DNA from 2 places in the Priestia sp. P1_B12_1 genome. Region 1 is predicted to be linked to the other one. Evidence: a T-box and tRNA genes for the amino acid it is inferred to sense, from the RefSeq annotation. Region 1 holds a T-box; the other holds one or more tRNA genes.
The links. The T-box of region 1 lies ahead of thrS (threonine--tRNA ligase). A T-box ahead of a tRNA ligase gene usually reads a tRNA of that ligase, here a tRNA-Thr.
Positions count from the first base shown of each region.

Region 2: it encodes a tRNA-Thr, which carries the amino acid that the T-box ahead of thrS (threonine--tRNA ligase) is inferred to sense. The anticodon was not compared.

Region 1 is NZ_JBFTZR010000003.1:105,370-109,803, reverse strand. It holds gene AC1D0Y_RS11550 (sulfatase family protein) at 1-1,587, shown strand, start outside; T-box leader at 1,990-2,215, shown strand; T-box leader at 2,255-2,483, shown strand; gene thrS (threonine--tRNA ligase) at 2,538-3,755, shown strand; gene AC1D0Y_RS11540 (hypothetical protein) at 3,927-4,133, opposite strand.
Region 2 is NZ_JBFTZR010000001.1:133,704-138,137, forward strand. It holds gene AC1D0Y_RS00760 (ABC transporter permease/substrate-binding protein) at 1-1,034, opposite strand, end outside; gene AC1D0Y_RS00765 (ABC transporter ATP-binding protein) at 1,034-1,984, opposite strand; tRNA gene AC1D0Y_RS00770 (tRNA-Thr) at 2,250-2,322, opposite strand; gene AC1D0Y_RS00775 (aromatic ring-hydroxylating oxygenase subunit alpha) at 2,532-3,584, shown strand; gene AC1D0Y_RS00780 (DHA2 family efflux MFS transporter permease subunit) at 3,616-4,434, opposite strand, start outside.

The DNA of each region.
Region 1 (4,434 bases):
GGCTCTACAGCTTGTTCACCAAGTCGAGCTACATTGTTTACAGGGCAGTATCCTTCCTTGCATGGAGTTACGCAAACGCAAGGTATCGCAAAGAAGTCACAAGATCCTGATATGTTTTGGCTGCAGCCTAATACCGTCCCGACGATGGGAGATTATTTTAAGCAGGCTGGGTATCAAACCTTTTATAAAGGAAAATGGCACATTTCCGATGAGAACATCTTAATTCCAGGAACACATAATGTTTTTTCCAGCTACCAGATGCAAACAGGAATACCGGATCCGGAAAAAGAATGCCTCTATCAACGCGCTAATAAGCTTGAAAAGTTTGGTTTTTCAGGGTGGATTGGTCCAGAACCGGAAGGGAGAAACCCGCACAATTCTGGTTCATCTGCGGCCGTTGGAGTGAGCGGACGAGACGAAATATATGCAGAGGAAATCATAGAGCTTTTTCAACGATTAGAACATCAAGCGACTGAGCAGCCTTGGCTCATGGTAGCTTCGTTTGTGAACCCGCATGACATTGCGCTGTTTGGAGCGATTACCAAACACCTTCCTATGTTTCAGTTTTCTATTGATGAGACGATTCCGAACATCGATCCGCCGCCTACCATTAGAGAATCTTTACAAACAAAGCCTAGCGCTCAAAGCAGCTATAAATACATCTATCCAAAAGCGCTGCAGCCAACCCCAAATTCTAGCTTCTACCGGCGCTTGTATTATCAGCTGCAAAAAAATGTTGATACACAAATTTTAAAAGTTCTTCGGACCATGGAACAATCTTCGTTCTATGAAAATACAATTATTATTTTTACGTCTGATCACGGTGATTTGCTTGGAGCTCACGGGGGATTACATCAAAAATGGTACAACATGTATGAAGAATCTATTCACGTTCCGCTTCTCATTCATAACAAGCGTTTGTTTCCTAGTTATCAACATACAGACACACTGACTAGTCACCTTGACTTGATCCCGACAATGCTTAGTTTAGCTAATATCGATGCTTCCGCTGTTCAAAAGCAATTACAAAAAAGTCATACGGAAGTACATCCATTTGTTGGGCGAGACCTGTCAGATATACTTCGAGGAGAATCGTCTCTTGAGCAAGAGCAAACACCGATTTTCTTCATGACGGATGATGACCCGACAAAAGGACTTCACCAAACAAATTTTTTAGGAGAAAGCTACCCGTCAGTTGTTCAGCCTAATCACATTCAAGCGGTCATTGTCGAGTTTTCGTCAGCGGCAGGAAAGGAAATTTGGAAATACGCTCGCTATCATGATAATCCGCAATTTTGGTCAGCAGCTGACGAAAAAGATGAATTCATTCACGGAGAGCAATATGAAGATTACCCTGTAAGTTTTACTACCCTTAAAACAACCCGTGTTCCTGATCAAATTGAAATGTACAATTTGACCAAGGATCCGTTAGAAACAGTAAATCTGGCTCACCCGTATTTTTCGACAAATGAAACAAGGAAAATTCAGCGGCAGCTTGACGTTATTCTTAAAGAACAAGTCAGGAAAAAACGGATTTTTCCGCAAAGTGGAAGCATGCATGATGAGCTTTTGTCTAAAGATAGATAAAAAATAGTTTCTATGGATTCAAGTTAAATATTTGTGTGAGCAGAAAAAGGTGTATTTAATATTTTAGTATATAAATTAAAAACTTGATGATACTTGTGTTAGGTTACTTGTTCTGGTTTGGGGTAGTATTGGTTTCACTTCATTAATTCTGCTTAGATAAAACAAATAAGGACTTATAGCATCTTTCTTTTTCGCCTTTATTGCTGTGAAAATAGAGGTAAAAATAAGAATGGAATGTAGTCGTTAATAGTATAATAAAAAACTTTTTCAGTCCGTGTATTCTTAAGTAACTTTTCAAAAATTCAAGCATAAAGTAATTCTATACCATTTGAAAAATAAAAATTACTTCTTGACTTTTGTTAAATTTATACACTATAATCGCTTTTAACAACTAATAAACAGTATTTGGCAATGAAAAGGACACGAATTAGATGCTGTTTTCTTCGCAGAGAATAGGGCCACTGGCTGAGAACCCTTAAGAAATCATCTAATTTACCACCTTAGAGCTATTGCAGGGAACGTGCATAACTGAAACTGCAATCGGTAAAACCGTTATCTTTTTAAGCGTAAAATACGTATGGGTATTTTACGGAATTAGGGTGGTACCACGGCCGCATTCGTCCCTTCACTAGGGATGAGTGCGGCTTTTTATGTAGAAAAAATGAATATACAAGCAATGAAAAGGACATGAATCATTTTTGGATTTTCTTTACAGAGAGTAGGGTCACTGGCTGAGAACCCTTAGAAAACGAAATGAATTTACCACCTTGGAGCTGCGGCGGGGAATGTGTATACACTGAAACCGCACCCGGTAAAACCGTTATCTTTTTAAGCGTAAAATACGTATAAGTATTTTACGGAATTAGGGTGGTACCACGGCCGCATTCGTCCCTTTACTAGGGATGAATGCGGTTTTTTTTGTTGAATAAAAACATATTGGAGGAATGAACATGTCAAAACAAATGGAAGCAGAAAAGCGAAATCATCAAAAGTTAGGTCAAGAACTGGAGCTGTTTATGTCAATGGAAGAAGCTCCTGGTATGCCGTTTTTCTTACCTAACGGAATGATTGTTCGAAATGAGTTAGAAAATTACTGGAAACAAAAGCATTATAAAGCAGGCTATCAAGAAATAAAAACACCCATCATGATGAAACAGGAGCTCTGGGAACAATCAGGGCACTGGGAGCACTATCATGAGAATATGTATTTTTCAAATGTTGACAAACAAAACTATGCGATTAAACCGATGAATTGTCCGGGAGCCATTTTATTGTTTAACAGCAAGCGAAGAAGCTACCGAGAACTTCCGATTCGATACGCAGAGCTTGGATTAGTTCATCGTCACGAGCTTTCTGGGTCTTTAAACGGCTTGCTAAGAGTCCGTTCATTCACACAGGACGACGCTCATTTATTCGTAAAGCTCAGTCAGATCCAAGCTGAAATTAGCCGCATTCTAGCGTTTATCCATGACTTTTACTCACATTTTGGCTTCGATTACAAAGTGGAGCTATCCACACGACCTGAAAAATTCATGGGAGATATTGAAACATGGAACCAAGCAGAAAAGGCGCTTCAATCTGTGTTAAGTGAAAAAGGCTTAGACTATCAGGTAAATGAAGGAGACGGAGCTTTTTATGGGCCGAAAATCGATTTTCATATTTTAGATTCCTTAGGTCGCAGCTGGCAGTGCGGAACAGTTCAGCTTGATTTCTTAATGCCGGAGAAGTTTGACTGTATGTATATCGGAGAAGACAATAAACCGCATCGTCCCGTAATGATTCACCGCGCTATATACGGTTCCGTTGAACGATTTATGGCCATCTTGATTGAACATTACGAAGGTCAATTTCCTCTTTGGCTGGCTCCTGTTCAATTTAAGCTTTTGCCTATTGCACCGCCGCACGTGGAATATGCATATAAAGTGAAACACGAGCTGGAGTTAAAAGGGTATCGTGTTGAAGTAGATGATCGCATTGAAAAAATAGGGCTGAAAATTCGAGAAGTAGAAATGCTAAAAGTTCCTTATATGGCTGTGATAGGAGATAAAGAAGTGGAAAATGAATCGCTTGCTATGCGAAAGCACGGGAAGAAAAATATAGGAACAGTAAGTGTGGAAGAGGCAGCTGTACACTTGAATAAAGAAAAGAATTCAAACAGAGTGTATTGAAGCTATTTACCTTACTAAATAGAAAAATCCGATTTTTTAAGTCGGATAGTGATTCCCTTCATTTTGTCTCACACCAAAATGAAGGGAATATTGAACTAGAAGGGTATAAGATAATATATATCAGCAGTATAACTTTTGCCTTAGACAAACGCCGGTATTTTATAAAAAAATTTATCTTATTCCATTCGAATCGTTTGTACGGGATGAAGCTGAAGCCTCACCTGATGGTTTGTTCATGTTTTGCTGCTCTCGCTTCTTTTTAGAAGGAGAGTAAAAAAGAAATTTAAACATAAAGTATACTCCTAATGCTAGTAAAATACAGCCAATAAGTAAGTTAATCATCTTTCTCCGCCCTTCATACACCTCAGTTTTCATCATTATAACACCCGGTAAGATAAAACATTCATCGTTCTGTAAATAATCTCTATGTCAGGAATTTATATCTGAAGATAGTTAGTAAAAAAGTTATTTAAAAACATATAAAACAATCTTTTAGAATATTATTTTTATTCAAACTTATTATACGTACGCACAATGATAATCTCTTTATTTAGTTTATAAATCCAAAATAGAACGATGTTAAGAAATCGCTTACAAAAACTCTTGAAATATACATAATGATATTAGTATACTAATAGACAAGTTAGTAATTATTTCTATATAATTACTTCTGTATCTG
Region 2 (4,434 bases), on a different contig from region 1:
ACGGTCAATGTGTACGTATTATTAAACTTCATTGGATCTAAATAGACAAGGCCGAATTTCTTTTGAAATCCTTCTTTTGCCTGGTTGTACACCCCTGTTTCATCTTTGCTGTCCGGCTGTTCCTTTAGATGCGTCACAATGGCTGTACCCGTATATTCAGGGTACAAATCAATTTCCTTGTTACGCAGAGCCTCAAATACAAATACCGTTTTCCCAAGCGACGAACGAAGATTTACTTTCATATCGGTTTGATCTTCAATTAATTCTTTGTACATATTAATTAAAATATCTTGTTCTGCACCAATTTTCCCTCCGATAACAAGGTCTGGTTTTGTTGCGCTCATCGCTGCAAACGGAGAAACAAGAATGAGTATTAATACGATGATCATAATAAACGAGCGTTTTTTGGACCCTTTTTTAGCTGAGTGTTCAATCGTTCGCAGAATTCCATCAAAAATAAGCGCTAATAATGCTGCTGGAATGGCTCCTAATAAAATCAAACTATTATCGCTTCGGTCAATACCAAGCAAAATTAAGCTTCCGAGTCCGCCCGCTCCAATAAGAGCCACGATTGTCGCTGTACCAATAATGAGTACCATCGCTGTGCGAATTCCGGCCATAATGACAGGAAGCGCTAGAGGAAGTTCTACTTTGATTAATCGTCTCCACGAGTTCATCCCCATGGCTTTGGATGCTTCAATTAAAGATGGGTCCACTTCTTTAATTCCGGTATATGTATTTCGTACAATAGGAAGAAGCGAATATAAAAACAGTGCAATAACCGCGGGAAAGGTTCCAATTCCGACAAGAGGAATCAGTAATCCTAATAAAGCGAGTGAAGGAATGGTTTGCAGTACGGCTGTTACGCCAATGATCGGTTCAGCAATGCGGTCATGCCTCGTTAAGTACAGTCCGAGCGGCACTGAAATTAATACGGCGATAACAAGAGCCAGTACTGAAATTTGAATGTGTTCAAGAAGAGCTTGAAACAGTGCATCTCCTCGTTGATCTAATAATGTGCTTAGTGCATTCATTACAGCGTTCCTCCTTCTTTCGTTTTATCAGAAAGAAACGCTAATAGAGTTTTGCGCGTTACAACGCCAATACGTTTGCTCCCTTTTTTCACGGCTATTGCTTCATGGTCGTAAAGGGCGTCCATTGCCTGCTGAACAGTAGCCGTTGAAGCTAACTCTTCAGTAGGTTCTACGTCTGGCTGTTCACTTTCTTTGACAAACATATCCAATGTCTCAAATAAAGTATTTCCTTGATTCCCAATAAATGTTTTTACAAATTCATTTTTAGGCTTTTGAATGAATTCCTCCGGGGTTCCAACTTGAACAATTTCCCCATCTTTCATTAGGCAGATACGATCTCCAAGCGTCATCGCTTCGCTCATATCGTGCGTAACAAACACAAATGTTTTTTTGATTTTTTCTTTTAAGCTAATAACATCTTGCTGAAGCTGTTCGCGGCTTAACGGATCGAGGGCACTAAAGGGTTCGTCCATTAAAATAACGGGGGGATCAGCTGCGAGGGCACGTGCTACACCTACACGTTGCTGCTGGCCACCTGAGAGCTCAGACGGCTTTCGGTTTCGATACTGCTTTGGGTCTAGTCCTACCAAGGTAAGCAGTTCATCAATACGCGTTTTGATTTTGTTTTTCTTCCAATGCTTCATCTCGGGTACAATGGCTATATTTTCAGCAATGGTCATATGAGGAAAAAGAGCAATCTGCTGCAGGACATAGCCAATGTTCCAGCGCAGCTCATGTATGTTGTGGTCCGATACGAGCTTATCTTTTATGTATAGTTCTCCTTCGGTAATATCATGAAGACGGTTAATCATTTTTAAGGTGGTTGTTTTCCCACACCCACTCGGACCAATTAAAACGAAAAACTCTCCTTCTTTAATTTCTAGATTAATATTTTTCACGGCGGTCGTACCGTCTGGATATTGCTTTGACACATTCTTAAACGTAATCAAATTATCGTTCACACTCCCTGTTGAAATTTAACCCCTAATTTCGTGTACCCAATACTTAGAGGCAATAAACATTCTTTTAAGAATATTTCTAAATATGATGCATAAGACATAGGGGAAAAGATACACATAGTTTCTCACAGCTTCCTAATAAGGCTATCAAACTGTTAAAGTTTTCACAAGGCGGGAAAGAATAATTCGGAGAATAATTTTGAAGCCGACACAAATAAAAAAACCTTCTTTCAACAAGAAAGAAGGTTTTTTAGTATGCTAGCGACAGGGATCGAACCTGCGACCTCTTGCTTACCATGCAAGTGCTCTACCTACTGAGCTACACCAGCGTCTTGGAAAATTATATCACGTTTAAATTCATTTAGGAAGCGCTTTTTTAATTTTTTTATTGGTATATTCTCTAATTTGCGTCTTCTGAAATTCGCATTTTCTACAAAGTTCCATATTTTATGTTAGAACTCCTTACATAAATTGTGTGAATTTTCTTTTTTTATATTACCCTTAGTAAAAGAGCTTACAAAAGAAAGGAAGAAAATAGATGGAACAGCAACCAACCATGACCAAATCAAAAACGGCAACTCCCTACCCAAGAGACTGCACGTTCAGCCTGGAAGATTGGACGACGCTCGCCAAGTATTGGTATCCCGTCGCACGCTGCAGTGATGTAACAGAGAAACCAACGTCCGTAAAACTGCTAGATGTAAATCTAGTTCTATACCGTACCACACACAAAGTAGTAGCGGCTCGTGATTTATGCGTTCACCGAGGCACCCCGCTTAGCATGGGCTGGGTGGAAGATGATGAAATTGTCTGTCCTTACCACGGCTTCCGCTATGCAACGGACGGCGCATGCACGTCGATTCCAGCTCACCCTGATGCCAACATTTCTCCCCGCCTGTGTATGGCCGTCTATCCAGTTATTGAACGATTTGGATTAGTGTGGACTTCCCTGACAGGAGAACAAGATAACCTGCCTTACTTCGATGCGTGGGAGGACCCTGATTTTCAGCAAATTGTTTGTCCGAGCTTTGATATCATGGGTTCGGCCGGTCGTCAAATGGAAGGCTTTTTAGACGTAGCTCATTTTGCCTGGGTTCACACGGACACATTTGGTGATCGAACCAACGCCTTTGTGCCTAAATATAAAGTAAGCGATACAGATTATGGGCTTCATGTAGAATATACGAGCACCGTGAGTAATTATTCCAAAGAACAGCAGCATTTAAATCCACCTGATTTTAAATGGCTTCGCGTCTTTGATGTTTATCCGCCGTTTACAGCTACGCTAAAAGTATACTTCCCAGAAGGCACAGAGCTGTGGATTATGAATGCAGTCTCTCCTATTTCAGCCCGCGAAACACGTTTATTCGCACCAATCGCTCGAAACTTTGACAAAGATTCTCCCGTTGAAGGTGTGTATGACTTTAACCTTCGCGTCTTTGACGAAGACCGCGAAATGGTTGAAAACCAAAAGCCTGAAGACTTGCCTTTAGATCTGCAGATGGAAGCGCATATTATGGCTGATCAAACGTCCATCGGCTACCGGAAATTATTAAAGAAAATGGGCTTAAGCTTTAGATATACAAGCTAAAGAAATCCCCGCTGTCTCAGCGGGGATTTTTTTATTTAGCAAACTGCTCGCGTCCTGCTTTTTCCTTTATCACTTCATCTTCACTTGCCGGCGTGGCGCGTTTCATAAACAATGAAAGAATTAAGGCAACCACCACTAGTACTACTGAGACGGCAAACGCATCGTTAATCCCTTGTACCATTGCCTGCATCCCAATCTGTTCTTTCATTTGAGCTGCCCCGGCTGCGGTTGCATTCGCTGCTCCTGCTCCGCTCATTGCATCTTGAGCGAGCTCTTTTGCATGCGTAGCTGTACGGTTTGACATCACCGTTACTAAAAGAGCCGAACCAATAGCTCCCGATACTTGTTGAAGCGTGTTATTCATCGCAGTACCATGCGGATTAAAGCGCTGCGGCAGCTGATTTAATCCGTTTGTCATAACCGGCATCATCACCATAGACATTCCGAACATGCGAAGCGTGTAAAGCGTAATGAGCGTTGTATACGTCGTATCAAGCTCTAAGTTACTGAAGAAATACGTCGTAACGGCTGTAATCGTTAGACCCGTTACAGCCAGTGCACGTGCTCCAAATTTATCAAATAATTTTCCGGTAATCGGTGACATCACACCCATTAATAGCGCACCCGGAAGCATTAGTAATCCTGAATGAAGCGGAGAAATGCCTCGTACCGTTTGAACATAAATTGGCATTAGCAGCATGGCTGAGAATAATGCCATTGTGATCACCATTGAAATCGTTGATGATAAAGCAAACATTGGATATTTAAAAATGCGGAATTCAAGCATAGGTGTTTTAAGCTTGAACTGACGCGTAATAAATAAAATCAGCGCCACAGCTCCTATGATAAT